4 regions of the Pantoea sp. X-Soil-TKNS-1211 genome follow, and region 3 is predicted to be linked to each of the others. Evidence: predicted binding sites of a transcription regulator. Region 3 holds the regulator's gene; each other region holds the start of a gene.

Region 1 (7,932 bases), on a different replicon from region 3:
TGCGCCTGCTTGTTGACCACGTCACCAATCAGGGTGATGCCTTCCTTAATGCCCTGGTTGTACGCCAGCTCCTCATCCTGCATGGCGGGGTTGATTTTGCCCTGCTGACCGGCGTCATCATGACGCAGCGAGATAGCGATCACCGGTATCCCCAGCGCGGAAATTTTATCGATCATCTCTTTCGGTGCGTAGTTGGTAACAAACACCACCTGGGGGCGCAGCGCCACCAGGCTCTCCACATCCACATGAGTGAGATCGCCGAGCATCGCTTTATGGTTCAGCTCTGGCACCAGCGTGGCATAGCCATCGCCGAGTTGTTGTTTCCAGTTGGCGAGAATACCGACGATTTTGTCGGTGGCATTGAGCTGCACCAGTAAATTGAGGGTTTGATGTTGTAGCACCACCACGCGATCGACCCGATCAGGAATGGTCACCTGGCGGCCAATCTGGTCAGTGACCACCCGGTTGGCAAAACTGTGTAAAGAGGTCAGTAGTAATACGCCAGTTAAGGCGTAGCGGAAAAAAAGGCGGTTCATAGTGGCTCCTGGTATCGATATGTACAGGAGTATATAGCGATGGGTGGGAGGGGGATATATAACATTGCCCTTTTAATTTTTATCGATATATAATAACTTACATAACGACAATAATAACCTTTCAAAACAATACCATAAGTAAACATTTTGTTAATCCAGGCAATGGCAAGGTCATGAAAATTAAACCGCGCAACACCCCGCTTATCAGTTTAATTAGCGTCAGCATACTGATGGCAATTCACGCCCAGGCGGCAGAACAGCCCGAGCTCACCGTCATTGCATCGCCAAATCAAACGCCATCATCGGTGGATAAAAAAGCCACGTTGGGTAATTTGGGCCGCCAGGAAATACGGAATACGCCCTGGGCGGTGCAAACCGTTTCACCGCAATTAATGAAACGTCAGCAGCTGAAAAGTATCAGCGACATTTACCGCTATATGCCTTCGGTGCAGGGTGATGGTGCGCGCCCGCAAACGCGTGGTATGCAAGGTAGCGTGGTGCAGAACAGCATGATCGACGGATTGAATGTGGTCTCCACCACCGATTACGCCGCCGAGCAGTTTGACCATCTGGAGGTGCTGAATGGTCTGGCCGGTTCGCTATATGGACCTGCCAACCCAGCCGGATTATTCAATTTTGTCAGCAAACGTCCTGGCGATAGCCCGCAACATAGCGTCACTGTCGGCGCGGGAACCGGCATCAGCCATCTGCTGGCGGGGGATTTCAGCGGCCCGCTGGATGATAAAGATCGGCTACGTTATCGCCTGAATTTGCTGGATGACGAAGGCAATGGCTACGTCACAGGCAGTAAAAAGCGTCGCCAGTTGGTCAGTCTCGCGCTGGATGCCAATCTCAGCGATCAGACGGTGCTGGAAACCAACTTCAGCTACTACCACTTCTACGACAAAGGGTTACCCGGCAAGTTTGCGCTGGGTAGCGGCCTGACATTCCCGGCCGCGCCCAATCCGAAAACCGCCCATCTCGGCCAATCCTATGCAGGAGACAATAACCACACTTTGACGGCGGGCGTGCATCTGAAACACGATTTCGACGGCAACTGGCAAGGCGAGATAGGGGTATTGCGTCAAATCGCCGATCGCGAATCGACGGCGGTGACTAACACCTTTACCGACAATCAGGGGCACTACACCACCACCACCTCATCCGCCACTGCGAGCCGCTTCACCATTAACAGTTATCTGGCGAACCTCAATGGCGAAGTGGATACCGGCTGGATCCATCATCAGATCTCCACCGGGTTGCGGGGTTTTGTGTGGAAAAACATGAACCCAAGGGCGGGGGGCACTTCGACCCTTGGAAGCGCTTTGCTGGATAATCCTCAGGCGTTTGCCGAGCCGGATTATCCGGATTTTACCGATCGCTACCATTCGGCGACGGCCACGCAACACGCCTTTTTACTCAGCGACAATCTGGCGTTTTCACCGCAGTGGAGCCTGTTGCTGGCGGGCAGCGAAGGCCTGCTCAGCTCGGCCAATTACAGCAAAACCGGCAGCCGCAGCAGCGAATCGTCAAACAGTGGCTTTAGCGGCTCGGCCAGCCTGATGTATAAGCCGGTTGATCCGCTGACGTTGTATGTCAGCTATGCCGACAGCCTGCAACAGGGCGACACCGCGCCAGCTACTGCCAACAATGCAGGCAACATTCTGGCACCGTATCGTAGCCGTCAGGTTGAGGTGGGGAGCAAGCTGGCCGTCAATAAGCTGCTGCTGACCGCCGCGCTATTTCAGATCAAACGTCCGTATGCCTATACCAACGCCAGCGGTGACTATGCGGTGGACGGTGAGCAGCGTAACCGCGGCATTGAGCTGATGGCGGATGGCGACGTCACCGACCGTCTACATGTTTACGGCGGGATGACCTGGCTGGATCCGCGTCTGCTGAAAACCGCCAGTGCACAGACGGACAATAAACAAATCGTCGGTTTGTCGCGTTATGTTGCCAGCCTGTTCGCCGCCTACGATCTGCCGATGTTGAGCGGCACCGATATTCACGGCGGCATGCATTATGTCGGGCGTCGTAGCACCGATAACCAGAACGATGGCTGGGTCAGTGGTTACACCACGCTGGATGCGGGGGCGGCGTGGAAGACGCAGATGTTCAACACCGCCACCACCTTCCGTCTTGATGCTACCAACCTGACCAATCGCCACTACTGGACCAATATTGTGCCGGGTGGGCTGAACGGTTATAGCGGTTCCGGCTACGCCAGCGCGCAATTGGGCGATCCGCGCATGGTTCAGGTCTCGATGCAACTCAATTTCTGACCGGGAGCGAGGCAATGTTGAAAACTTTCTGCGGGCTGGCGCTGCTGGTGATAAGCAGCATTGCTCAGGCACAAACGGTGACGGACGATGTTGGGCAGCAGGTGGTGATTAGCCACCCGGTGACGCACATTGCCGATGCCTGGTTTGCCCATCATTCGTTGCTGATGACGCTGGGGGCGGCCAACCGTATTGTGGCGACGGTGAACCATCCAGCCGATCGACCCTGGATGTTTAAGGTGCAGCCGTCGTTGTATCAGGCGTTACAGGCGCACGGTAAAACCTTCTCCAGTGAGGCGCTGCTGGCGCGACATGTCGATGCGGTGTTTGTCCCAGCCCACGATCCTGATGCCGAGTCGTACCGGCTGGCGGGGATCCCAGTGTTGGAGATGCAATTTGATGACTTCGCCTCGCTGAAACGCTCCCTCACCATCACTGCGCAGGTGGTGGGGACGGCTGACGCCGAGGCGCGCGCCGTGGCGTACAACCAGTATCTGGACCAACAGATTGCCCGCATTCGGGCGAAAACGCAGCAACTGAGCGCTAGTCAGCGACCGCGCGTGCTGCATATCCAGTCACTGCATCCGCTGAAGGTGGACGGTCGCGATACCCTGATCGATACCTGGATTACGCTGGCGGGTGGGCGCAATGTTGCGGCGGGTATCGAGGGCAATATGAAGCCGATCTCCCCGGAAGAGGTGATCCGCTGGAACCCGGATGTGATCATCATTGGCGCAGGGGCGGGAACCCTGGCAGATTCTGATTACGCCTCGCTGTTTAACAGCGTCAATGCGGTGAAAAATCATCGGGTGTGGCAGAATCCGGCAGGGGTGTTTCCATGGGATCGCTATGGCACCGAGGTAGCGCTACAGATTCAATGGGCCGCAGCCAGACTGCATCCCGAGCTGTTTCCCGATCTGGATATCATCGACGCCACGCGCGATTTTTATCGTCAGTTCTACGCGTATCGATTGAGTGCCGCTGAAGCCGGGCGGATCTTACAGGCGCTACCGCCTGCAATCTAAAACCGCAGCGAATACAATGCTACAGGAAATGAATCAACAATTTTAAGCGTAAAGAAAGTCACACTTATTGGATCAATAATTCAGCAATTAAATAAAATTACAAGTCATATCAAGCTGTTCCCTTTACATATCTCTACAATCAACAAAATAACCACCGGGGAGGGCGGCGTCTCTCTCCCGGTTGCGTAGCGGCGCGATTTATCGCGCTGTTTTTTTGGGGTTAAAATCGCGCCGCTACGTTGTGTCTTTTAACGAGGAAGCCTTAATTCTTAAGGTTAACTTAATGTTGAGATGTTGCTCACATCAGAAAGCAAAATAATATCTGGCAATGTCAGGGACAAATAGAGTTTTTCCTTTTTTTACTATGCTGGTTAGCGGGAATGTTTATTATTCTCACGGGGAGTGATACTAATAATTATTATCATTTCGCTTTTGGCACCTGTTTGGGAGCACTCTACTTGCTGGCGACGTTCATTATCGCATTGCGCGAAGGCCTTGAAGCCGCATTAATCGTAGGCATTATCGCCGCTTTCTTACGCAAAAATGGCAGGCCACTCACGGCGATGTGGCTGGGCGTCGGTTGTGCTGTGATTCTCTCCCTGGCCGTGGGTTTTGTGCTGAATCTGACCGAAAACGCCTTGCCGCAAGCGCGACAGGAAATGATGGAATCCATCATCGGTCTGGTGGCGGTGTTTTTCGTGACCGGCATGGTGATGTGGATGAACAACCATGCTCATAACCTCAAGCGCCAGTTGGAAAGCGAGGCGGCTGAGGCCATCAGCCGTTCCAGTGCGCTGGCGCTGACCAGTATGGCGTTTCTCGCGGTATTGAAAGAGGGCTTCGAGACCAGCGTATTTCTGCTGGCGACCTTTTCCGCTGCCCAATCAGCTGTCTGGGCAGCGGTGGGCGCGGTGTTGGGCTTGCTGGTGGCGGTGCTGGTGGGATGGGGCATCTATGTCGGTGGTATCCGTATTAACCTGTCTCGCTTCTTCCGTCTGACGGGTTTGTTCCTGATTTTGGTGGCGGCCGGTTTAATTATCTCTGCCTTGCGCAGTGCGCATGAGGCGGGTTGGTTAAACACCGGTCAGCAACGCATCGTCGACTTGAGCTGGCTGGTCACGCCCGGCACCGTGCAGTCAGCGTTGATTACCGGTGTACTCGGTATTCCGGCTGATCCCCGTCTGGTGGAGTTTGCGGGTTGGTTTATTTACATCGTGGTGGTGGCGGCGATGATTTACTGGCCCGCCCATTTACGTCCCGCACCGAAGCGGGCGGCACAGTTTACCGCCGTGACCGGCATGGGTCTGATGATTACCGCAGTGCTGCTGTTCTTCCTTTATCCGGCACCGGACGTGGAGATCCCCGATCAAATCCCGCTGGTCAGCCGTACTTCGCAGCAATCGGTCGGCCATATCAGTAGCCAGCCCGGGGCCGGTAAACAATTTGCGGTCACTCTCGATGGGCAACCGGCGGAGACGCTGGTGGTGCCTGCCGATCAACTCAGTAAAGTCACCACGTCGGGCCGTCAGGAGTGGCAAGCGAGTTTCAGCTATGAACCCTCCGATGCTCACACGCCGTTGACACTGGATGAGGTGATGGACGCCTATGGCAACCGCATTCCGGTTGGTTTAAGCCCGGCACAACATCCTGGTCCTTATGACGCCAAATGGACGGTGAATTGTAGCGTCGATGCTTCGATGGCGCGTGGCATGCTCATTAATGCTGAATCACACCCGACGACCTTTATCACTTTATCGGGCAGTGGTCTTCAGTCTCCGCGCACCATCAGCGCCCGTGCGCGTACCACCGAAGCGGGATGCGACTGGCAGATTAGCCCCAACTGGTCCCAGGATATGGAACAACGCTTACGCGATGCGGTGGTCGCACAGGATATCTGGCACTTCTGGGCCATTATTTTACCTTCGCTTTTTGCCATTCTGGCCTTCACCTGCTTTTTCTCAGCCAGCCGTCAGTTCAGGCGGTTGAAAGGTGCTCGTGCCCGAGGACGCAGCAAACAGGGACTGCTGGACAGTTCAACTCACCAATTGCCTGAAAAATAAACAGGAAGGCACGATGAAGACAAAACCGTTCTCTACAAAATACGCGCTGATTGCGGCAGGGATTTCCGCGGCTCTGATGTTGTCGGTGGATGCGCAGGCGGCAACGGCGGCACCGGTGAAAAACGGGGCTTCACAGGTCAATATCACCATGACCAACGAAGGCGATGGCACCTGCCATATCGACCATACCTCGGCCAAAGCCGGTCCGGTCACCTTCACCGTGGTGAATAAAACCGCCACCGCATTGACTGAGCTGGAGTTGCTGAGCGACAACCGTATTCTGGGTGAAAAAGAGAACCTTGCGCCGGGTCTGCCTGCGGTGAAATTCACGGTGACGCTGGATGGCGGCACCTACCAGATTTATTGTCCTGGCGCGAAACAGGAGCTGACTAACTTTACCGTCACCGGTAAAGCGGCGGCTGCACCGACCGGTAGCGTTGCCACGCTGCTGGAAGAAGGCACCAAAGGCTATGCCAGTTATGTCAACGGCGTGGTGGACGCCATGGTGGTGGCGGTTGATCGTCTGAAGGCAGACATTGATGCCGGTGATGTGGAAAAAGCCAAAGCGGATTACGCCAAAGCGCGTCCGTTCTATGAACGTATCGAATCTGACGTCAGTGGTTTCGTATTACCGGGCTTCAAAGCCACTGATAACGCGGGCAACCTCGACTATCTGGTCGACATGCGCGCCTCCAACATCGACCCGAAAGTCGGCTGGCATGGTTTCCACGCCATCGAACGTGACCTGTTCGGCAAAGGTGCGATTACCGCAGAAACCAAACAGCTGGCCGCTGAACTGCAAAGCAATGTTCACAAGCTGGATGAGCAGGTGAAAAAGCTGACTTACAAGCCTGAGGACCTGGCTAACGGTGCCGCTGACTTGTTGGAAGAAGTTCAGAGCAACAAAATCAGTGGTGAAGAAGAAGCCTTCAGCCATCTCGATCTGATTGACTTTGCCGGCAACATCGAAGGTGCCGAACAGGCATTTGCGTTCCTGAAACCGGGCCTGGAAAAAATCGATCCCGATCTGACTAAGCGCGTGACTGAGCAATTCGCGGCGGTACGCGCGTTACTCGAAACTTACCGCGACCCGGCGATTCCGGGGGGATACAAGTACTACACCGCCGAACTGAAAGCCTCAGAGGGTGCCAAACTGAGCCGTGCAGTGCAGGCGTTGCAGGAACCCTTGTCCAAAATCGCTGAAAAAGTCGCTACCAGCGGAAAATAATCGATGAACGATAAGTCAAAACCGGCCAGGGAGGCCGGTAATTTTACCCGGCGGGATGTATTGAAAGGGGCTGTCGCCAGCGCCCTGAGCATCCCGGTAATCAGCTCGGCGCATGGGCAGAGCGAAGCGCTGCATAATCCCGAAGATCGGGTTGATCTTTCACGTGAACATGCCTTTTATGGCACCTCTGGTCAGGTGGGCATCGAAACGCCGCCACAGCGTCATATTATGTTTATGGCGTTTGACTTAACTTCGCAGAATCCGCGCGATCTTCAGGTTTTACTGGCCCGCTGGTCATCCGCGATTGCGCAAATGATGCGTGGCGAGACTATCGGCCAGATCGAACCACTGCGCACCAGCGGCGTCGGCAGTGATACCGGCGAAGCAATGGATCTCGGTCCCGCCTCATTAACCGTGACTGTGGGCTTAGGGCCGCGAATTTTCAGCGAAGCGATGGGGCTGGCAGGGAAGAAACCGCCGTTGATGCGCGAACTGATTCAGCTGCCAAGCGACAATTTCAGCCCGGAATTGACCGGTGGTGATCTCTCCATTCAGGCCTGTGCCGATGATCCGCAGGTGGCTTATCACGCGGTACGTAACCTGGCGCGCATCGCCAAGGCGACCGGTACGGCAGCCACGCGCTGGTCGGTGCTGGGATTTGGTCGCGCCTCTGCTGGCAAAGGACAATCCACGCCGCGCAATCTGTTTGGCTTCAAAGACGGTACGCGCAACATCACCGAAAAAGCGGATTTCAAACGTCATGTGTGGATTAATGATGGCCCGGCCTGGCAGCAACAGGGC
Region 2 (7,932 bases), on a different replicon from region 3:
TCGGGCATGAAAGGCCCCCCAGTGTGCGCTGTGCATTACCGGTTTCTGCGTCATCATTGTTCCTGGCTAAAAAAAGAAAAACGGTGCTTAAAGCACCGTTGCAATAAAGTTTCTGACACGCCCGTTTTCCGGGTCGTCGAATACTTGCTGAGTTGGACCGGCCGCGACAATCTTGCCGCCTTCCATAAACACGATGTTGTCTGCCACTTCACGGGCAAAGCCAATTTCGTGTGTGACGATCACCATAGTGATACCGGAATGCGCCAACTGTTTAATCACCTGCAATACTTCACCCACCAGTTCGGGATCGAGTGCGGATGTGGGTTCATCAAACAACATCACGCCCGGATCCATTGCCAGCGCACGCGCAATCGCCACACGCTGCTGCTGACCACCGGACAAATTTTGCGGCCATTCCTCTTCACGACCAGACAGGCCTACCTGCTTCAGCAATGCCAACGCTTTGCTGGTGGCCTGCTGGCGACTCTGTTTTTTAACGCGCATCGGGGCATCGATGATGTTCTGCAACACGGTACGATGCGGAAACAGGTTAAACTGCTGAAAGACCATACCAATTTCCGCACGCTGACGTGCAATAGCGCCACTGCTCAGTTCGTGCAGCGCCTGGCCTTTCTGCTTATACCCCACCATTTCGCCGCCGATACGGATGGTACCGCCATCCAACTTTTCCAGATGGTTGATACAACGCAGTAGCGTCGATTTCCCGGAACCGGAGGGGCCCAGGATCACCGTTACTGAACCAGCCGGAATATCGAGATTGACTTCATCCAGGATGGTGACACCGGAGAAACGTTTGGTCACCTTACGCAGCGCGATTGCCTCAGCCATTGCTCACGCTCCTTTCGCTCTTGGTGGCAGAAAAACGTGGCAGCAACTGCCACAGGCTGCGCTTCTCACGACGTGTCACGCCGCGACCAAAATAGCGCTCGACATAATATTGTCCAATCGACAGGACCGAAGTCATCAGCAGATACCATAAGGTTGCGACCAACAGCAGCGGGATCACTTCATAGGTGCGCTGGTAAATAATCTGCGCGGAAAACAACACGTCCTGAAGCGAAATCACTGAAACTACCGCCGTGGTTTTCAACTGCCCGATAATTTCGTTACCGGCAGGCGGCATAATCGCGCGCATCGCCTGAGGCAATACGGTATGACGGAAGATCTGCGCCGGACGATAGCCCAGGGCACGGGCAGCTTCCAACTGACCATTGCCGACACTCTGAATCCCCGCGCGCACGATTTCTGCCGCATAAGCGGATTGATGCATAACCAGCGCGATCACTGCCGCACTGAACGGACTCACCAGCGAGTTGGACTGCGCGCTCCAGATCTCACCCAATCCCGGGATCGATAGCGCAATTTTGGGATAGAGCGCGGCAATGTTGTACCAGAGAAACAGCTGTACCAGCATCGGCACACCACGGAAGAACCAGGTATAAGCCCAGCTCACCGCAACCAGTACCGGGTTGGATGACAAACGCATCAACGCCAGTACCGTGCCGAAGGCAAACCCCAACACCACGGAAATCGCGGTGAGTTGCAGTGTCATCAATACACCCTGCAAAATGGACGGGCCGGTGAAGTTCTCCGCAATCACCCCCCATTCAAAACGCGGGTTGTTGATCATGGAGTGCGCCATCGCCACCACGCACAACAGTACCACCAGCGCACTCAGCCAGCGTCCGTAGTAGCGTTTGCCGACGATCTTCAGATCGTCGGTGTGGTCGTGAAAATCACTCATTTAAAGATCTCTTCGTTGCGTTTAGCTTCGGTCACAGCGCCAAAGCCAATCCCCCAGTTATCAAGGATTTTCTTGTAGCTGCCATCTTTAATTAAGGAGTTCAGGGCGGCCTGAACAGCCGGTTCCAGTGGTGACTCTTTCGGGAAAGCAACTGAAACTGGGGCGTCATTAACCGTGATTTCGCCGCTCATGGTCAGAGGTTTAATCACTTTGACCTGCCACAGCAGACCTTCATACGGGCCGAGGAACATCGGGACACGTCCACTGACGACAGCCTGTACACCTGCCGGACGATCCGGGAACACGGACACTTTAATCGGTGGCTTGCCAGCGGCTTCACAGGCTTTGCTGGCTTCTTCCAGGCGTGTTACCTGAGTGGTACCTGAACCGGCACCGACTTCTTTACCACAGACATCGCTGAGCGATTTGAATGGTGGGATATTGGCGTCTTTCTGCGAAATAATGCCCAACAGGCTGGCGTTATAATAGCCAACAAAATCAATTTGTTTCAGACGGGTCGGCGTGGCGTTGATGTTTGATAACGCAACATCATAACGACCGGTTTTGAGGCCGGGAATGATGTTGTCAAAACCGCCGGTATCTTGCCAGTGCACCGGAATACCGAGGCGCTCGCCCACCGCATTCATAATGTCGATTTCACGACCAGCCAGGGTTTTGTTGTCTTCTTTATAGAAAGTGGTCGGCGGCGTGTTGGGGTTGGTTCCGGCAACAATGTAGCCACGTTTCACGATATCCGCAGGTAACAGGCTTTTCAGCGCCGGATCGGCTTTAACATGGACTGAGCTGTCGGTGGGAACAGATTGTTCAGCGGCAAACGTGGTGTGCGCACTCAGAGCAAGTGCGAAAAGGGTCATTCCTTTTGCGAATTTCACTGGAACCTTTCTCCTGATATTTAAAATGTTTTCCCAGCGGGAAAAGGCATTGGAGGTAGCGATGTATTTTTCACCTCATAAGCCACATTTATTTTGTGCCTTACGGGTTTATTCATCCTCGTAATGTCCCGGCGTCATTTTCAGTGAATATATGCAGGGATCACAAATGCGAAAAACAGATATCTATTGCCGAAAACTGGCAATAGAGCTTTTCAGTGAGTCCCAGAGGGCACGGAGTTGTTGTCAGCAGCGGAATTACAGGGATTTTGGCAGAGAATCAATGGGCTACAAAAGCAGCACTCACCTCTCTTTTTATTCTTAGACATAACCATGTTTTCTAAGCGATCGCAAAACGCGCGAGGACAAACGTCCATCACCAAATAACCCTGGGTACCTGATAAAATTTCTCCGCAGCAAAATTTACTCAGAACAGCGCAACAATTATCAGCAACGTCAGGAATTATTCCAACTTTCTGTATGTTGTAATTAAATCGCTCTTCCCCATGAGAATTGAATGATTATTGACCAATTGAGGAGAAACCAGGGAGATTCCTTACTCAATATGTACAATGATAATTATTCTCATTATCATGCGCATTTACTTACAAACGTTAACATATCAGGGAGAAAACTTAAGTGAATGTAACCAGATGTAGCCAAAAGCGACCTGTCGCGCTGTTTTTGGCCAGCCTGCTGAGTACGTCAGCTTATGCCGCCAATGAGGAGCCAACTGAAAAACTGGCTGACGATGAATCGATGATCGTCACGGCGGAAGAGGAACTGAAGCAACAGCCGGGGGTTTCAACCATCACAGCAGAAGACATTCGGAAAAGTCCTCCAGTTAACGATTTGTCCGACATTATTCGTAAAATGCCAGGCGTAAACCTCACCGGCAACAGCGCCAGCGGCAGCCGGGGGAATAACCGTCAGATCGATATTCGCGGCATGGGTCCAGAAAACACCTTGATCATGATTGATGGTGTCCCTGTTAGCTCGCGCAACTCCGTGCGATATAGCTGGCGCGGTGAACGTGATACGCGCGGCGATACCAATTGGGTGCCTGCCGAAATGGTTGATCGCATCGAAGTCATCCGTGGTCCGGCTGCATCGCGCTACGGGTCGGGAGCCGCTGGCGGCGTGGTGAATATCATTACCAAACGCCCAACCAACGATTGGCACGGTTCATTGTCGCTGTTCACCAATCAGCCGGAAGATGATAAAGAAGGGGCGACCAAGCGCGCAAACTTTAGCCTGAGCGGACCATTGGCAGGCGATGCGCTGACCATGCGTCTGTATGGCAACATCAATAAAACCGATGCGGATGCTTACAACATCAATACCGCAGAAAACGGTTCCTATGCCGCAGGCCGCGAGGGTGTACGAAATAAAGACATCAACACGGTGTTATCCTGGAAAATCACCCCACTGCAAATTGTCGATTTTAGCTATGGCTATAGCCGCCAGGGCAATATCTATGCGGGTGATACGCAATACAGCAACGGCAACATCAGCCCGGATGGCTTGGTTGAATCACTGTATGGTGATGAAACTAACCGGATGTACCGCCAGAGTTATGGGCTGACCTATAACGGCATCTGGGACTGGGGTACCTCAAAACTTAATTTTAACTATGAGAAAACCAACAATACCCGCCTGCAAGAAGGGTCGACAGGCCGCGTTGAAGGAATGATCAACAGCAACGATTACGCAACCAGCCGCCTCGAAAGTTATCGTGCGGGTGGTGAGGTTAATTTCCCGGTGGAGTTATTGGTTGATCAAACCGTTACCCTGGGTGCGGAGTGGAATCGTGATGAGTTGAATGATCCCGCGTCCATGACGGCAACCGATGCGTCCGGCGTGATTATTGATGGGGTTTCCGGTAATCCGGCCTCGCGCAATAGTAAAAATAGTGCCACCATCAGTTCCCTTTATTTTGAAGATAATATCGCTGCCACCGACAGCACCGAGATCATTCCTGGTCTGCGCTTCGATTATCACGATAAATTCGGTGCTAACTGGAGTCCGAGCCTGAATATTTCTCAGGGACTCGGCGAATATTTCACCCTGAAAGCCGGTATCGCTCGCGCCTTTAAAGCACCGAACCTGTATCAATCCACTGAAGGTTATTTACTCTCTACCCGTGGCAATGGTTGCCCGGTGGGTATTTCTACCGGTAGCTGCTATCTGTTGGGTAATGAGAACCTGGATCCGGAAATTAGCGTCAATAAAGAAGTGGGTATTGAGTTCCATAATGAGGGTTACACCGCCGGTATTACCTGGTTCCGCAATGATTATAAAAATAAAATCGTCGCGGGTGACGAGGCCGTAGGTTACACCTCAAATGGATACAACGTGTTGCGTTGGGAGAATGGCGGCAAAGCGATTGTCGAAGGTCTGGAAGGCAACATGACTATCCCGGTGATCCGCGATACGCTGGAGTGGCGCACCAACGCGACCTATATGTTCCGTTCGGAAAGTAAGAAGACCGGTAACCCCTTGTCGGTGATCCCTGAATTCACCATCAACTCACAGCTGGACTGGCAGGTCACCGAGAAGCTGGATGCCAATATCAACTGGACACAGTATGGCCGTCAGAAACCGCGCCAGTACGCCGAGATCCGTAACGAGTCGGGTGCCATTTCTAATCGAGAAATCAGCCCCTACTCCATTTTTGGCCTGAACGTAAATTACGATATCACCAAAAATCTGCGTGCCAACGCGGGTATCAACAACCTGTTTGATAAGCGGGTTTATCGTGAAAACGATGGTGCATCAACCTATAACGAGCCGGGACGTGCTTATTATGCTGGGGTGACGGTGTCGTTTTGATGTTCAAACCTTCCTGCCGGTATCACACTGGCAGGAAGGGATTTATCTGTTGAGGAATTACCTTCCCGATGGGTGGGAGATAATATTAAGTTCAATCGCCAGGCTGATGGCATGTTTCGCGTTATTTACACCGAGTTTTTTGACGATTTTGCCCATATGGAACTTGACGGTACTTACCGTGATATCCAGCATGCGGGCGATTTCAGGGTAGGTTTTACCGGTGCTGCTCCAGTAGAGGATTTCGTTTTCGCGGATGGAGAGTGTGTCATCGTGACGATGAATTCTGTTGTTTTCTTCATGATAAAGATGAAGCAACATTTCATGAGTATCAATCAAAATACCCTGAAAATCATTTCTATGTTTCTTTACCTTTTCATCAACTTCAGGCATGAGGAATTTATTAACATATAAAGACAACACTGCCAGATTATTATTTTGATCATGCAATACAAATGTATGACCACTTACAATATTATAATCAGGCCTTAGTGAGTCAGTAATCTTCCTGATGGTCCATTGCGAATTAACAATTAGAGTCTCATCCCATACGACAGGAGAGACGCGATTCAATGCATTAATGATAATAGGGTCGATACTTTGATATCTATTCTTCAGATAAACACTTTCAAAATAATCAGGGATATCACTGATGACAACAATATCATCCATATTTCTTTTATTCATTACAGCATATGCATAGTTTACATCGGCATATTTTTTAATGTTTCTTTCAATACTAGCCTTGACCTGTTCATTTTTTTCGGAATCTGAATAAAAATTCTTACTCATTACTGCATTCCTCAAGAACCTTCATTATTCTAACTTCCTAAGCATTGTAGATGCTATTAATTTTTCATAAATCCTCTAGCTTGAAGGTTACGCGAGCATGCACCAACTTGTAAAGCACCTTTATCAGAATCAACTCATAAAATAACATTAAATATCAATAAAATCAAATATATAGAAAATACAATCAACTGATTAGCAAGATGAAAAATGCTAAGGACGTCATAAAGAGCTTGGCAGCCGAGCTACCTCGCTTCTCAATACATTGTTTGGAGTAAAAACTCATACCTTTAGTCCTAATATAAAAACATTACAATCCAGTCGGATGGGATATTATATTTAATTCAATTGCAAGGCTTATAGCATGCTTGGCATTATTAACACCCATTTTCCTAACAATTTTCCCCATGTGAAATTTAACTGTACTAACAGTAATATTCAACATGCGTGCTATTTCCGGATAAGTTTTTCCGGTGCTACTCCAGTAGAGAATTTCATTCTCTCGAGAAGAAAGCATGTTTTCTTCACTTTTATGTTTTTCACTTTCATCACGGTAAAGATGAAGCATTATTTCATGAGTATCAATCAGTAGACCCTGAAGATCATTTCTGTCTTTTATTGCTTTTTCGTTTATATCAGCCATCAAATACTTGTTAATATATAATGATAGTAGCACCAGATTATTATTATAGTCATGCAAAACAAAAGTTTGCCCGCTGACAATGTTATAAAACGGCTTCACGGCATTAAAAATCTTATTGATTGTCCATTGAGAATTAATCATTAAATTCTCATCCCAAATAATTGGAGCCACTCTGTTCAGCGCATTGATAATTATAGGGTCTATGCTTTGGTGTTTGTTTGCCAAATAGACCTCGTCAAAATACTTTGAAATGCTACTAATAATAACTATTTCATCTATATTTTTTTTGTTCATTAAAAAATACGCATAATCAATCCCTGGGTACTTTACAAGGTTCTTTTCTAAATGCTGCTGTATATGATTATTTTTTTCAATATTTGAGAAGAAACCCATAAACTACTCCTTAAAGTTGTGACAGGCTATCTAAGTTAAGTTGAAATCTTAATCCAAACCATGCTCTGGCTCAAATTATAGTATTTCATTGGCAGTTATGGCATATCTCATGAAGACTATTCAAAGAATAAGTTGGGACAACCATAAAAAAGCTGGCCCAACGATGACGACATTTCTTCGTCAAATTCGCAAAGTCATATCACGACCTGCGCTCTTGAGTGCCAAAACAGCAGGTTCTCGCCAAACAGGAAACAAACGGGGAAACCCTTCGATAATTAGTGGAGGAGTAATGTTGCTGTAACCGAGCTGTTCAAAGAGATGTTGAGTCGTTAATGCCGTACATTCTGCGTAACAAGCCATCGTCTCACGATCAAGCATGGCATTAAGTGTTGCAAGTAACCCTGTAGCGACACCTTTACGACGGTATGATCCTCTGACAGCAATAACAAATACATAAAAATGAGGGTATTTATGAGGATGATAGTGGTTAAGTCCATTCATCAATGCAATAACTTGTTCATAGTCGGAACCACATTCCTGTCGCAGCAGACAATCGATCCTCTTATTTTCTTCATCCCCTATAGCCATCAGTTCAGGGCGAAAATAGACCAGTACGCCTACAT
Region 3 (7,932 bases):
CATGTTCAGGGTTGTCCACGTCCGGCTTCAGGACATAGTACTGAGAGGTTAATTGTGCAACGTTAATCAAATCGCTCTGCTGGGCGGGCTGCCCGGCACGGGGGTGATTGGCCATTGGCGCTTCTCCCTGACGCTTCGGTTTAAATGGTGCCGCAAACTTTCTCTGTCAGTTCCTGCGGGAACTGCATGGCTAACATGATGTGTTCCACCATGCTGCATTTGCGACCGGTATTGGTATTGGTGATCACCCAGTACGGCGTGCCGGGCACATGCTTCGGCTTAGTATGGGTGCCATTTTGCAGCAGCGTATGCTCATCACCGGCAAAGTAGACGCGGGTGCGTCCTTGCAGTGACGCCGTGGCATCCGCAAAGGCTGCGGGATCAAGACGATAGAGCGTTGACAACACCAGCATAAAGCGGTTAACCGCCTTTTTCTGTTCCGCATACTCATCGGAAAGTAACAGCTCACGTACCGCGCGAACGCGATCCTGCGGACGTGCCTGCGTCACAACTGGCTGGGCTTCTTTTGCCGCAGCCTGAGCCACAGCAGGGGTTGCAGGGGCACTCTGACCGGCAGTGAACTTCAGCATGCGGCGCAAAATTTCGGAGGCGCTTTCACCAATGTGCTGGGTATGGCTGGCAATATAACGGTAGAGTTCTTCGTCAACTTCAATCGTTTTCATCTTTTTCCGTACGATTCTGGCAAATGACAGAACCACGCATTTCTGCAAAGGCCTTAGCAAAATCCTGCCGTGCAAAATGTGAGCGGGCTCTAACATGAGGATTATAAAGTTAAATCCCAGGCGGCCGATAGCGCTGGCATCGTTTCAGGGCAAAAGTCGGAATATGCCCTAATGCCCACCAGGCTGGCTCCTGGACAGGTGGATTCATGATAACCTAAGCGCAGCCCACAACCGTAAGAACTTTGCCATGATTTTGAATGCCCGTCTGCAAACTGAACAATCTGCCCCTGATGCCCCTCCCATTCTGTTAATTCATGGCCTGTTTGGCAGCCTGGATAACCTGGGTGTGCTGGCGCGAGGCCTGCGTGATGCTCGCCCCACCTTGCAGGTGGATGTGCGCAATCACGGTCTCTCCGCGCGCAGCGACGTGATGAACTATGCGGCGATGGCACAGGATATCGTTGAGACCCTCGACGCCCAAGGCCTCGACCGTGTTGGCGTCATCGGTCATTCGATGGGCGGCAAAATTGCCATGACGTTAAGCGCCATTGCGCCGGAACGCATTGAAAAGCTGGTGATGATTGATATCGCACCGGTGGATTATCAGACCCGTCGCCATGATGAGATTTTCGCCGCCATCCGTGCGGTGAGCGCTGCGGGTGTGACGCGACGCAGTGAAGCCGCCGAGGTGATGCGTACTTGTCTTACTGAAGAGGGCGTGATTCAGTTCATTCTTAAGTCGTTCCAGGATGGGGAATGGCGCTTCAATGTGCCGGTGTTGTGGGATAACTACGCCACCATCTCCGGTTGGCAAGAGGTCCCGGCCTGGCCGCATCCGGCATTGTTTATCCGCGGCAGCGAGTCACCTTATCTGGATAATCAGCATCGCGATGCACTGCTGCGGCAGTTCCCTCTGGCACATGCGCACGTCATCAGTGGCGCAGGTCATTGGGTCCATGCCGAAAAGCCTGAGGCGGTTTTACGCGCGGTTCGCCGCTTTTTTGTACTGTAAAAGCAAAAGCTTGCCGTAGACCGTTTAAGGTTGGCGTCGCAAGGGGTGCTGGAGTATGATGTCGCGCTAAAAATTTGCCACGGATGATTTTTTCACCGTGGCAGGGCCGATAATGTATAAATTGCGCAGCGCCTTTCCGCCGTTCGCGCCCACTCAGTTTTACAAAAAATGGCAAAAGAACAAACTGACCGTACCACGCTCGATCTCTTCGCTGATGAGCGACGTCCCGGTCGTCCCAAAACCAGTCCGCTAACGCGTGACGAACAGTTGCGCATTAACAAGCGCAATCAGCTGAAACGCGACAAAGTACGTGGTTTGCGGCGCGTGGAACTGAAAATGAGTAGTGAGGCGGTTGACGCGCTCAATACTCTGGCAGAGCAGCAAAACATCAGCCGTAGTGAATTGATTGAACAAATGCTGCTGGCGCAACTCAAACTGTCGTAACACGTGCAGACCGCACGCAGGAACAAAAGTCACGGCTTTACAAGTTCCGCCACTTTGCCCGGTCTGCTATCATTCGCTTAACTGTGCATTCAACTCCTAATCAGGATTTAAGAGGTTACTTAACTCATGGCAATCGTAGGCATTTTCTTCGGCAGCGATACCGGCAATACTGAAAACATTGCAAAAATGATCCAGAAACAACTGGGTAAAGATGTGGCCGAAGTGCATGACATTGCCAAGAGCACCAAAGAAGATCTCGAAGCATTCGATATCCTGCTGCTGGGCATTCCGACCTGGTACTACGGCGAAGCACAATGCGACTGGGATGATTTCTTCCCGACGCTGGAAGAGATTGATTTCAATGGAAAACTGGTTGCGCTGTTCGGCTGCGGTGACCAGGAAGACTACGCAGAATACTTCTGTGACGCGATGGGCACCATCCGCGATATCATCGAACCTAACGGTGCGGTGATTGTTGGCCACTGGCCAACCGAAGGCTACCATTTCGAAGCGTCTAAAGGTCTGGCAGATGATAAACACTTCCTTGGCCTGGCCATCGACGAAGATCGTCAGCCTGAGCTGACCAACGAACGTGTTGATAAGTGGGTGAAACAGATTTTCGATGAGCTGCAACTGAAAGAGATCATCGAAGCCTGATCCCCTGCCCTCCTCAATGTGGGCGCTGGCTCACATTGAGTTAAAGGGATTTCCTATAAAAATAATAGCTACTGTTTTTTAACTTTTTCCCGCAATTCTGTAGAATACCCATAACGGTCATCCGCTTATTCCTCTGGCATCAGAATGAGGCTGAGTGAAATGGAAACAAAGACCTGCATGATCCCCGCCGGCGTTAGAGACACTTTTCCTTACAGCCACTGGTGATTTTCAGGATATTCCCTTGGTTTTCATTTCACTGCTTGAGTTCTATAATGAGACGCAAATGAGAATGCGCGTGATCGACATTCAAGGCCCTGCGCCGCAAGTGACTAGCTAAGTAACAGGACAATATCCGCATGACTGACAACAACTCCGCATTGAAGAAGGCTGGCCTGAAAGTCACGCTACCCAGACTGAAAATTCTGGAAGTGCTTCAGGAACCCGAATGCCATCACGTCAGCGCGGAAGATTTGTACAAACGCCTGATCGACATGGGCGAAGAGATTGGTCTGGCAACGGTTTATCGCGTTCTTAACCAGTTTGATGACGCGGGAATCGTCACCCGCCATAACTTCGAGGGTGGTAAATCCGTCTTTGAACTGACACAGCAGCATCACCATGACCACTTGATCTGTCTGGATTGTGGCAAAGTGATTGAATTCAGCGATGAATCCATTGAAACCCGTCAGCGCGAAATCGCCACACGTCATGGGATCAAACTGACTAACCACAGCCTGTATCTGTACGGCCACTGTGCGTTAGGAGACTGCCGCGAAGACGAGACGCTCCACGACAAGCAATAAAATGTGCTATGCAGTATAAAAAAACCGGTGCCCAGGCACCGGTTTTTTTATCGCTGCATCACAACACCAGCGTTTCCTGCAAATATCGCCAGCGTGGAATGGAGGTACTGCAATCCAGGACCGCCAACGAGATGCGGCTCTGGTTGGTGCCGTTCATCATTTGCAATTCACGATACTGAATCGTCACTTCCTTGCTTTGCTGCGAGATGATGGCATGTTCGCTGGTAGCAATACGCATTCCTTCACGCTGGCCACGCAGTTGACGGAACAGCACTTCCATTGCATTGAAATCCAATTGCTTACCCTGCGGCGTCACCATTTTGAAATCCGGGTGAAAGTGCGAAAGGAACAGTTCAATGCTGTCGTCTGTATTTTCTGACTGATTAAAAATACGTTCGATAAGCTGATGTAATACCACTACGCTATGTTTGGCTTCCTGAGCGAGACTTGTCATTTTTTTTCCTTTATAACCCGCGGAGCAACGTCTGAGAGCGCATAGCCTACCTGAAAAAAAGTTTTTAACACTGGCAAATGGATTAATTCTGCTAAAGTCAGATTAGTTTCAAATCCCGGTAACAAGCACGTTTCACAACCCACAGCATAAAAGATGGCTAACCTTGAATTACAGCCAATAAAAAAGGGCGATTTCTCGCCCTTTTATCAGGATATGGGGAAAACGACAAAAAGGATTAATCGCCGATTTTCGCCCAGGTATCACGCAAACCAACGGTGCGGTTAAATACCGGCCTGGATGGCTGCGAATAAACGCTATCCGCGCAAAAATAGCCTTCACGTTCAAACTGATACGGCGCAAGCGCTACTGCATCGCGCAGACCTGGCTCAACAAAACCTTGTTTGATATCCAGCGAATTCGGGTTGATGGTGGTGAGAAAATCCTCCGCCGCACCCGGGTTTGGCACGCTGAACAGGCGATCATACAGACGGAATTCCGCAGGCAGCGCATGGATCGCAGAAACCCAGTGGATCACGCCTTTCACTTTACGGCCATCAGCCGGATCTTTGCTCAGAGTATCGACGTCGCAGGTACAGTAGATACAGGTGATATTGCCTTCATCATCCTTTGCCACGCGCTCGGCACGAATCACATAAGCATTACGCAAACGGACTTCTTTACCCAGCACCAGACGTTTGTACTGCTTGTTGGCTTCCTCACGGAAATCCGCGCGATCGATCCACACTTCACGGCTGAACGGCACTTCACGCGTCCCCATTTCCGGTTTGTTCGGATGGTTTGGCATGGTGATGATCTCTTCATGACCCGCAGGCAGGTTTTCAATCACCACCTTCAACGGATCCAGCACCGCCATCGCACGCGGCGCATTCTCGTTGAGATCGTCACGGATACATGACTCCAGCGAGGCCATCTCAACGATGTTGTCCTGTTTGGTCACACCGATACGCAGGCAGAACTCGCGAATCGATGCGGCGCTATAACCCCGGCGGCGCAGACCTGACACGGTCAGCATACGCGGGTCATCCCAGCCTTCTACGACTTTCTCACTCACCAGCTGCGTCAGTTTACGCTTCGACATCACCGCGTATTCCAGATTCAGACGCGAGAATTCGTACTGACGTGGATGCACAGGAATGCTGATGTTGTCCAGCACCCAGTCATACAGACGACGGTTATCCTGGAACTCCAGCGTACACAGCGAATGGGTAATGCCTTCCAGCGCATCGGAGATACAGTGGGTAAAATCGTACATCGGGTAGATGCACCATTTGTTACCCGTCTGATGGTGTTCAGCAAACTTGATGCGATACAGCACCGGATCGCGCATCACGATAAAGTTTGACGCCATATCGATTTTGGCACGCAGGCAGGCTTTGCCTTCTTCGAAACCACCCGCACGCATTTTTTCAAACAGCGCGAGGTTCTCTTCAGGCGTGCGATCGCGGAACGGACTATTTTTACCCGGCGCAGTCAGGGAGCCACGGTATTCGCGGATCTCTTCTGGCGATAACTCATCAACATAGGCCAGGCCTTTGTTGATCAGCTCAACCGCGTAGCTGTACAGCTGGTCGAAATAGTCTGAGGAGTAACAAACGTCTCCGCTCCATTCAAAGCCCAGCCATTGCACGTCGCGCTTGATGGACTCGACAAATTCCATATCCTCTTTCACCGGGTTGGTGTCGTCGAAGCGCAGATTGCACTGACCCTGGTAATCTTGTGCGATACCAAAGTTCAGACAGATCGATTTCGCATGGCCAATATGCAGGTAACCATTGGGCTCAGGCGGGAAACGGGTATGCACGCTGTTGTGCTTACCGCTCGCCAAATCTTCGTCGATAATCTGACGAATAAAGTTCGTTGGGCGGGCTTCAGCCTCACTCATCTCAAAATCCTCAAATACAATACGGGTGATTTGTCCTGGAAAGTAACGGAGTATGATCCACAAAGCGCAGAAGGGAAACAACCGTTTGTTGGTCGTTTTAAAACAAAAAAGGCAGGAATCGCTTCCTGCCTTTAGGGTTTAGCACAAGGACTTAGCCTTTCACCTCGTACAGACGGGTTTCACCGGCGACCACTGATCCGCTCGCCAGCAGATTAAGGCCAGCAAAATCATCGCTGTTGCTGACGACGACCGGGCTAATCATTGAACGGGCATTGGCGTTGAGGAAATCCAGATCCATCTCCAGTACTGGCTGACCGGCGACCACAGTCGCGCCCTCTTCCACCAGACGTGAGAAGCCTTTACCTTCCAGCGCCACGGTATCCAGACCCATATGCACCACGATCTCAACACCGTTTTCGCTTTCCAGACAGAAGGCATGGTTGGTATTGAAGATTTTCACGATAGTACCGGCAATCGGTGCCACCACGGTTTTACCGGTGGGTTTGATCGCCAGGCCATCACCAACCGCTTTGCTGGCAAAGGCTTCATCCGGCACGGCATCCAGTGCCACCACTTCACCGCTCACCGGCGCCACCAGCGTGGCGATCACGCCTTTTTCGCTGTTCAACACCGCTTGCGGCTGCGGTGCAGCGGGTTGTGCAGCAGCAGACGCGGTAGCCGCAGCGGCGACCGGACCTTTAGTCAGTACGGTTTTCATCGCGCTGGCAATACTTTCCGCCTGCGTACCGACGATGATCTGCACGCTCTGCTTGTTGAGGCGAATAATGCCCGACGCTCCCAGGCGTTTTGCCACGCTGTCATTCACCTGCGCGGCATCTTTAACATTCAGACGCAGACGGGTGATACAGGCATCGATATTGGTCAGGTTTTCAGAACCACCAACGGCACCGATGTAGCGACGTGCCAGCGATTCAGTCTGGCTTTCGCCGCTGCCGCTGTGGTCAACGTTGACGTCATAACCATCAGTTTCATCATCCGCAGCCAGTTCGCGGCCCGGCGTCATCAGGTTGAATTTCTGAATAGTGAAACGGAACACCACATAGTAGATGGCAAAGAACACCAGACCTTGTGGGATCAGCATCCACCAATGCACCGCCAGCGGGTTACGCGTTGACAGCACCATATCCACTAAACCGGCACTGAAGCCGAAGCCAGCAATCCAGTGCATGCTCGCTGCGATAAATACCGAAAGACCGGTCAATAGCGCATGGATGACATACAGCACCGGGGCCACGAACATGAAGGAAAATTCCAGCGGTTCGGTAATACCGGTAAAGAAAGCTGCAAACGCCGCCGCCAGCATGATACCGCCCACTTTGGCGCGGTTTTCCGGACGCGCGCAGTGGTAAATCGCCAGCGCCGCACCGGGCAGACCGAACATCATAATCGGGAAGAAACCCGCCTGATAGCGACCAGTGATACCCGGGATCCCGCTGCCATTAGCGATGGACTGTGCGCCACCAAGGAATTTCGGAATATCGTTAATGCCAGCTACGTCGAACCAGAACACGGAGTTCAGCGCGTGATGCAGGCCAACCGGAATCAGCAGACGGTTGAAGAAGGCATAAACGCCTGCGCCAACAGAACCCAGTTTTTGAATGCTCTCACCAAAGCTGACCAGGCCATTAAACACCACCGGCCAGATATACATCAGAATGAACGCGATAAGGATCATCAGGAAGGAGACCAGGATCGGTACCAGACGACGGCCGCTGAAGAACGACAGCGCTTTTGGCAGCTCCACGTGGCTGAAGCGGTTATACACTTCTGCCGAGATAATCCCCACCAGGATACCCACAAACTGGTTCTCGATTTTGCCGAAAGCGGCTGGCACTTGATCCAATGGAATTTTCTGAATCATTGACACCGCAGCCGGTGAACACAGCGTGGTCACCACCAGGAAGCCAACAAAGCCAGTCAGCGCCGCAGCACCATCTTTATCTTTTGACATGCCA
Region 4 (7,932 bases), 1.9 Mb from region 3:
GGGGTTTTGCCATATTTCTTCGCCAGTTCTTTAATCACGTCTTGATCAAACACGCCCTGACCGCCTTGCGCCAGTGGACTCCAGGATTCGGTCTGGATCTGGTGCAGGGCATTCCACGCGTGCAGGGTGCGTTGTTGTAGCATCGGATGCAGTTCGATCTGGTTCACCACCGGTGAAACCCCGGTCTCATCCATCAGACGTTTCAGATGCGCTTCGTTGAAATTACACACGCCAATGCTTTTGGTCAGCCCCTGTTGCTGCAACTTAATCATCTGTTCCCAGGCGCTCAGGTACAGATCTTTAAATGGGCAGGGCCAGTGCATCAGGTAAAGATCTACCTGATCCAGTTTGAGTTTTTCCAGGCTGGTTTCCAGCGCCTGTTGCGCGTTTTTCTGATCATCATTCCACAGCTTGGTGGTGATAAAAACCTGTTCGCGCGGCACGTCTGTTTCCTGCAACGCCTGACCAATCGCCTCCTCATTTTTGTAGGCGGCGGCGGTATCAATGGAGCGATAACCCACCTCCAGCGCCTTTAACACCGCTTTACGTGCCTCATCAATACTTGCCTGCCAGACACCCAGCCCGAGCTGAGGCATCATATTGCCGTCGTGCAGTTTAATCAGTGGTTGGTCTGCCATAGTTGCTCCTTATTTGTCGCAGTGACTCACCGGAAACGCTGAGGTTAAGTCTAGTCAACAAACCTTAGCCCCGGATTCATTGTGGCAACTCTGTGGCATTTTTGTGCTGTCTGTTTCTGCTGGAATCTTGCCTGATTCTCCAGCCGACTGGAGCTTTCGCCTGAGGTGCGGCAAACTGCTTTTTTTGTTGCGTGAGAATATGCCATGCCTAATGACACCCTTTGCCGCCAACTGGCTCAGCAGGTGATTGCGCTGATGAAGCCAGGCAGCCAGCCGCTGTGTCAGCTGGATAATGTGCGCTTAATTTACGCCGACGAACCCCTGCCACGTACACCGATGATGTATCAGCCCGGTATCGTCATTCTGTTCCAGGGGCGTAAAACCGGTTATCTCGGCAGCACGGTGTTCCATTATGACGCCACCAAATATCTGATGCTCACCGTACCGCTACCGGTGGAGTGTGAAACTGAAGCTACACCTGAAGAACCGCTGGCGGGGATGTGTTTGACGGTGGATAACGCCAGCCTACAGGATTTGTTGCTGGAGATTGGTGATGACGAAGATTTCCAGCCGCAGCCACAAACCTCCGGTATCCACTCTGCCTTTCTCAGTGAAGAGATGCTCTGTGCTGCTGAGCGTCTGCTCGATGTAATGCGTAAACCGCGCGATGCGCGCGTGCTTGGGCCGCAAATCGTGCGTGAAATTATCTACTACGTGCTGACCGGACCTTGTGGGGGGGCGCTGCTGTCATTGACCAGCCGCCAGACGCAGTTTAGCCAGATCGCCCGCGCGCTGCGCCGTATCGAGAGTCATTTTAGTGATAACCTCAGCGTGGAGACGCTGGCGGCAGAGGTGAACATGAGCGTATCGGCGTTCCATCACAATTTTAAAGCCGTGACGCAAACCTCGCCGTTGCAGTACCTGAAGCGCTATCGTCTGCACCAGGCGCGTCTGCTGATGTTGCAGGATGGAATGCGGGCCAGTACTGCGGCGGTGCGTGTTGGTTATGAAAGCCCTTCGCAGTTTTCCCGCGAGTTTAAACGCTATTTCGGCGTCACACCGGGAGAGGAGGCGAGCCGCGTGCGCCAGACGGTGTTTGAGTCAACCGCTGACGCCACGCCGCTGCTATGACGCCTTCGGGCGTCTTTTTTTCCAGATCACCAGAATGCTGCCCGCCAGGCCGACGAACAACAAAACCACCGGTAACAGCATCAGAATCGCCATCACCTGGTCTTCATGGCGCTTGATAAACGGCACCTGACTGATGCCATAGCCGAACGCCACCACAATGCACACCCACAACCAGCCACTCAGCCAGTTAAAAAACTGAAAGCGACCATTCTGTAAACCGGAAATGCCCGCCATGGTTGGCAGCAGGGTCCGAACAAACGCCAGAAAACGACCCACCAGCAGCGCCATCAACCCGTGGCGATTAAATAGCTGCCAGGCGCGCTGGTGATATTGAGCCGGTAGGTGCATCAGCCAGCTTTTCACAATTTTGGTGTTGCCCAGCCAGCGCCCCTGTAGGTAGCTCAGCCAGCAGCCGAGGCTGGCGGCAGTGGTCAGAATCAGCATGGTCGGGACAAAATCCATCACACCTTTGGCAACCATCGCACCGGCCAGCAGCAGCAGGCTGTCGCCCGGCAGAAAAGAGGCGGGCAATAAACCATTCTCCAGAAACAGCGTCACAAACATCACGCCGTAGACAATCCACACCACGTCCGGATTGGCCAGCGCGGCAAAATCCTGGTGCCAGAGCGCTTGGACAATCTCATGTAAAACACCCATCTGCTATTCCATCAAGTCTCAAGGATTTTATTTTAACGGTGTGCGTAGCAGCAGACGTTGATCTCTGCCACGCAGCACCGGGTTGGTTGAGGTTTTGTTGAAGATTTTAGCCTTTCAGGCGCTCAAATCCGGCTTGCAGGTCCTCAATCAGGTCGGCAACGTGCTCCAGACCAATATGTACCCGCACCAGCGTACCGGTAAAATCTACGCCACCTGCCGGGCGGATCTCAGCCAACTCTTCCGGCTGATTGGCAAGGATCAGCGACTCATATCCTCCCCAGGAGTACGCCATGCTGAAGTGGTGAAAACCGTCGAGATAGTGCGCCAGCTGCTCGCTGCTCAGCTTCTCATGCAGAATGAACGAAAACAGGCCGCTGCTGCCGGTAAAATCACGCTGCCAGAATTCGTGGCCCTTGCACTGCGCCAGGGCCGGATGGTTGACGCGTGCGACTTCCGGGCGTGCCGCCAGCCACTCCGCCACCTGTAAGCCGCTTTCTTCATGCTGACGTAAACGCGTACCCAGTGTACGCAGGCCACGGCTTGCCATATAGGCAGTGTCCGCGTCCACCATCTGTCCCATCAGGTAAGAATTTTCACGCAACTGATCCCAGCAGCGCGCATTGGCGACAGCGGTGCCGATCATCGCATCGCTGTGACCAATCAGATATTTGGTGCCCGCCTGAATCGAAATATCGATGCCATGCTCCAGAGCGTTAAACAATACGCCTGCCGCCCAGGTATTATCGATCATAATGATGGCATCCGGCGCTTTGCTACGCACTGCTGCGACAATCGCCGGGATGTCCTGCACTTCCATGGTGATGGAGGCCGGGGATTCCAGAAATACCACGCGGGTGTTGGGTTGCACCAGCGTGCTGATTTCGCTGCCAATGCAATGATCAAAAAAGGTGGTGGTGACCTGAAGTTTGCTGAGGATTTTGGTGCAAAAATCCTGCGTCGGTTCGTAGACCGCGCCACTCATCAACAGATGATCGCCGGCTTCGACAAAAGACAGAATGGCATTGGCAACCGCAGCGGCACCACAGGGATAGAGCACGCAACCGGCCCCGCCTTCCAGTTCGGTCATCGCCTCCTGGAGAGAGAAGTGCGTTAATGTGCCACGACGGCCATAAAATAATTCGCCTTTCGCCCGTCCGGCGGTGGCACGTTTTTTATCGGCTACGGTGTCAAAAACCAGCGATGAAGCGCGCTGAATAACGCTGTTGACTGAACCCTGGGTGTAACGTTTGCTGCGTCCCGCGCTGACCAGCGTGGTGTCTATTTTTTTCGTTGCCATCACTGCCTTTCCTGCCGCATTCCACAAAACAACCACGTTAACACGAATCGGCCCTGCGCGTTGCCCCCGATTGTGGAATATCAGACAGTCACCAGCGTTGAGACAAGGCCTGATCCGTCGCGGCGCGATTTATCGCGCCGCGACGGCCATGCCGTTACATCACCCCCATGATATGCGGCAGCCACAGTGATAGCGCCGGGATATAGGTGATCAGCATCAGTACCAGAAACAGCATGCAGTAGAACGGCAGCATTGCGCCGACCACCTGTTCAATCTTCTGTTTACTGACCGCGCTGGCAACGAACAATACAGTGCCGACTGGCGGGGTGATCAGGCCGATGCCGAGATTGGTCATCATGATCATACCAAAATGCACTGGATCAACGCCGAGCGCAGTCGCAACCGGCAGCAATACCGGTGTCAGGATCAGAATGATCGGTGCCATATCCATCAGCGTCCCGATCACCAGCAGCAGTACGTTAATACACATCAGGATCACATACTTATTGTCCGACAGGCTGGTAAAGGCTGCGGTAATCGCGGTGGGCAGTTGCATAAAGGTCATCACTGCGCCGAAACCGGCCGCGAAGGCAATCAACACCATCACGATGGTGACGGTTTTGATGGTGCGAAACAGCAGGATGTGCAACTGGCTCCACTTAAAGTCACGATAGATAAACATGGTAACGAAGAATGCCCACAGACAGGCAATTGCCGCCGACTCCGAGGCAGTGAAAATCCCGGACAGAATGCCACCGAGAATGATGACGATGGTGAACAATCCCCAGAAGGCATCAAAGAAGATCTTCAGCGCCTGGCGAAACGGGATCGCTTCTCCCTTGGGGTAACCGCGTTTACGCGCGAAGCCAAGGCACATTACCATCAGACATCCACCCAGCATCAACCCGGGCAGAATACCCGCGACAAACAGCGAGGAAATGGTCACCACACCGCCGGTTGCCAGGGAGTAAATCACCGAATTATGGCTAGGGGGCGTCAGCACTGCCTGTACCGATCCGCTGGCGGTGACCGCCGCCGCGAAATCACGCGGATAACCTTTCTCCTCCATTTGTGGGATCATCACCGAGCCTATTGAGGCGGTATCTGCCACCGATGAACCGGAAATAGCACCGAAAAAGGTTGAGGCGACGATATTCACCAGCGACAAGCCGCCACGAATAAAGCCGACGAAGATATAGGCAAAATTCACCAGCCGTCGCGCAATGCCGCCTTCGGCCATGATCGCGCCCGCCAGAATGAAGAATGGGATGGTGAGTAACGAAAACTTATTGATGCCGTTGGTCACCTGGATCACCACCGCTTCCAGCGGCAGATCGATCCACCAGGCACCGATAAAGGCGCTAAACCCTACCGCGAAAGCGACCGGAAAGCCGACTAACAGTAGCAGGACGAGGCTGCCAATCAGAATAAGTGCGTCCATCGTGATGCTCCGAAGTTAGTGAGTGCCGCCGAGGCTGACAATGGGACGCTGGCTTTGATCGCCACTTAGCAGGCGTTCCAGAACGAACAACAAGGTGAAGACTGTCCCAATCGGGATGGGCAAATACATTTCGCCGTAAGTCACATCCGGCAGAGAGGCCAGCGGTTGGACCCACATCGCCTCGCACAGGTTGTAACTGGCACGAAACAGAATCAAACATAAGACGATCAACAGCAGATTGCTTACCAGCAGAGCCCATTTTTGCCCGCTCGGCGACAGGCGGTCAGTGAGCATAGAGACACTAATATGCGTACCGGCACGCAGCCCGACAGGTGCGCCAATAAATGTAAATATCACCATGCAGATAATGGCGATCGGCTCCGGCCAGGAAAGCGCGCCATTAAGAACATAGCGCGCAAAAATTCCGATCGGGATCACCGTAACCATCATCATCAACGCGATGGCAGCTACCCACATGCACACCAGGTACAAGACATCCATCCAGCGGGAATATGCGTTCATTATTGGGGTCCTGATAGTGACGTCACGCCCTGGCGTGACGTCAGGTGAGTTATTTCACGTCGGCGATCTGCTTCATCAGATCCTGATACTTACCACCAAACTGATCCCGAACCGGCTGGGTGGCTTTGACAAAGTAGTCACGGTCGATTTGCTGGAAAGTGACACCGCCAGCTTTCATTTTGTCGATCGATTGCTGAGTGTAAGCGGCCCACAACTGGCGTTCTTCATTCTGCGCTTCCGTCCCCAATTTTTTCAGCAGAGCTTGATCGTCAGCAGAGAGACGATCCCATACCGGTTTTGAGAACAGGATCATTTCCGGCTGAATAAAATGGCCAGTGAGGGTGTAGTATTTCGCGACGGGCAGATAGTTATGGGCAACAAAGGTCGGCGGGTTATTTTCAGTGCCATCGACGACGCCGGTTTGCATGGCACTAAACACTTCACTCACGCCCATTGCTACCGGATTAGCTCCCATCGCTTTCAGTGTGGCAAGTGAGATCGCGCTGTTTTGCACACGGATTTTCATCCCTGCCAAATCCTCGGGCTTAGTCAGGGGCTTTTTGGTGATCATGTTACGGGTTCCGGCATCGGTCCAGCCGAGGAAAATCATGCGAGCATTGGGATCGCTCTCGAATTTTTTGACGATCTGCGCACCAACGTTGCCATCCAGAACCTTATGCATATGGTCTTCATCGCGGAAGATATAGGGTAGGGTGAGAATGCCAGTTTCCGGCGCGATAGTAGTCACAGGAGCCAGCGAGACGCGGATCATATCGATCGCACCCAGTTGTACCTGTTGCAGGGTCTGATCTTCATCGCCCAGCACGCCACCGGCATACACCTTCATCTCCAGACGGCCATCGGTGGCCTGTTTGAGTTTCTCCCCCATATGTTCCAGCGCGACTACGGTGGGATAACCGGCGGGCTGCACTTCCGCCACCTTAAGGACTTTGGCCTGAGCGCCGCAGGCCAGCAGGGCGATCATGGAGGACAACGAAACTGCGAGTAGTCGTTTTTTCAGCGTCATTTTTTGCTCCAGCAAACAGGTATCGAAATCGGACAGTGCAACGGCACCGTTAAAAGGCAGGGCTGGCTCAGAATAATGAAAAAAGAATGGTGAAAAAGTGGGCAGATGTTGATTGAATGAAATGCATCACATTTTGAAACGTTGTTTTAATAATTTTATACGGTGCGTCACATTTATAAAACCTCTTCACAATGGGAAGAAACTGTGGTGGAAAAACGCACTTTTCGTTTGTAAATAGTAATGAGAACTACTATCAATTCGGCAAGCTAATTTGTTATGATCCGGCGCTCGATCGTGAATTGTGCAATTGAAGTTGGAGATGCAGCGTGGTAGCCAGTGATTTGATGCAGACGGACCTCTCCGTTTGGGGCATGTATCATCATGCCGATATCGTGGTAAAGGTGGTAATGATTGGCCTGCTGATGGCCTCTGTGGTCACCTGGGCAATCTTCTTTGGTAAGTTTGCTGAGTTGACTTCAGCGAAGCGCCGTCTGAAACGCGAACATATCGCCCTGAGTGATGCGCGATCGTTAGATGACGCCTCCAGTACTGCCGCCAGCTTCAAAGGTAACAGCCACAGCGCCGTGTTGCTCAACGATGCACAGAACGAGCTGGAACTGTCAGCCGGTGTTGAAGACACCGACGGGATTAAAGAGCGTACCAGCTTCCGCCTTGAGCGTCGTGTTGCGGCTTTCAGCCGTCATGCCGGTCGCGGTAATGGTTTCCTCGCCACTATTGGTTCGGTTGCTCCCTTTATCGGTTTGTTCGGTACAGTATGGGGCATCATGAACAGCTTTATCGGTATCGCGCAAACACAAACCACCAACCTGGCCGTGGTAGCACCTGGGATTGCGGAAGCGCTGTTAGCCACCGCGATTGGTCTGGTCGCTGCGATCCCGGCTGTGGTTATCTACAACGTGTTTGCCCGTATGATCGCCGGTTACAAAGCGTCACTCGGTGATGTCGCGGCGCAGGTACTGCTGCTGCAAAGCCGTGACCTCGATCTGGGAAACGTGACTAACGAAGTGGCTCGTCCGGCGGCTGCCGCACAGAAACTGCGCGTAGGGTAATTGCGATGGCGATGCGTTTAAACGACGACCTGGAAAGCGATGGCGAAATGCATGAAATCAACGTGACGCCGTTTATCGACGTGATGTTGGTTCTGCTGATCATCTTTATGGTGGCTGCACCGCTGGCAACCGTGGATGTTCGTGTCAAC

The links. The regulator Fur, encoded in region 3, represses iron uptake genes when iron is present. The targets are predictions, from matches to a motif close to ATAATAATGAGAACNACTATCAA.
Region 1: the regulator Fur is predicted to act here: its motif matches at 4,246-4,268, upstream of efeU (iron uptake transporter permease EfeU).
Region 2: the regulator Fur is predicted to act here: its motif matches at 3,228-3,250, upstream of AC6I8W_RS21395 (TonB-dependent siderophore receptor).
Region 4: the regulator Fur is predicted to act here: its motif matches at 6,948-6,970, upstream of exbB (tol-pal system-associated acyl-CoA thioesterase).

What each region holds. Positions count from the first base shown of each region.
Region 1 is NZ_AP035954.1:334,251-342,182, reverse strand. Features, by position in the region: gene AC6I8W_RS22020 (ABC transporter substrate-binding protein) at 1-536, opposite strand, end outside; gene AC6I8W_RS22015 (TonB-dependent receptor) at 710-2,821, shown strand; gene AC6I8W_RS22010 (ABC transporter substrate-binding protein) at 2,836-3,843, shown strand; gene efeU (iron uptake transporter permease EfeU) at 4,287-5,903, shown strand; gene efeO (iron uptake system protein EfeO) at 5,917-7,131, shown strand; gene AC6I8W_RS21995 (Dyp-type peroxidase) at 7,135-7,932, shown strand, end outside.
Region 2 is NZ_AP035954.1:195,399-203,330, reverse strand. Features, by position in the region: gene AC6I8W_RS21415 (molybdopterin-dependent oxidoreductase) at 1-54, opposite strand, end outside; gene AC6I8W_RS21410 (amino acid ABC transporter ATP-binding protein) at 88-849, opposite strand; gene AC6I8W_RS21405 (amino acid ABC transporter permease) at 842-1,765, opposite strand; gene AC6I8W_RS21400 (ABC transporter substrate-binding protein) at 1,762-2,658, opposite strand; gene AC6I8W_RS21395 (TonB-dependent siderophore receptor) at 3,295-5,487, shown strand; gene AC6I8W_RS21390 (helix-turn-helix transcriptional regulator) at 5,545-6,276, opposite strand; gene AC6I8W_RS21385 (helix-turn-helix transcriptional regulator) at 6,584-7,309, opposite strand; gene AC6I8W_RS21380 (GNAT family N-acetyltransferase) at 7,490-7,932, opposite strand, start outside.
Region 3 is NZ_AP035953.1:1,293,059-1,300,990, reverse strand. Features, by position in the region: gene pgm (phosphoglucomutase (alpha-D-glucose-1,6-bisphosphate-dependent)) at 1-115, opposite strand, end outside; gene seqA (replication initiation negative regulator SeqA) at 141-683, opposite strand; gene ybfF (esterase) at 931-1,695, shown strand; gene ybfE (LexA regulated protein) at 1,864-2,139, shown strand; gene fldA (flavodoxin FldA) at 2,266-2,796, shown strand; gene fur (ferric iron uptake transcriptional regulator) at 3,153-3,599, shown strand; gene AC6I8W_RS06170 (hypothetical protein) at 3,658-4,053, opposite strand; gene glnS (glutamine--tRNA ligase) at 4,289-5,956, opposite strand; gene nagE (N-acetylglucosamine-specific PTS transporter subunit IIBC) at 6,108-7,932, opposite strand, start outside.
Region 4 is NZ_AP035953.1:3,750,492-3,758,423, reverse strand. Features, by position in the region: gene dkgA (2,5-didehydrogluconate reductase DkgA) at 1-638, opposite strand, end outside; gene AC6I8W_RS17655 (AraC family transcriptional regulator) at 843-1,769, shown strand; gene AC6I8W_RS17650 (DedA family protein) at 1,764-2,426, opposite strand; gene metC (cystathionine beta-lyase) at 2,533-3,723, opposite strand; gene AC6I8W_RS17640 (TRAP transporter large permease) at 3,878-5,164, opposite strand; gene AC6I8W_RS17635 (TRAP transporter small permease) at 5,180-5,686, opposite strand; gene AC6I8W_RS17630 (TRAP transporter substrate-binding protein) at 5,736-6,713, opposite strand; gene exbB (tol-pal system-associated acyl-CoA thioesterase) at 7,058-7,783, shown strand; gene exbD (TonB system transport protein ExbD) at 7,789-7,932, shown strand, end outside.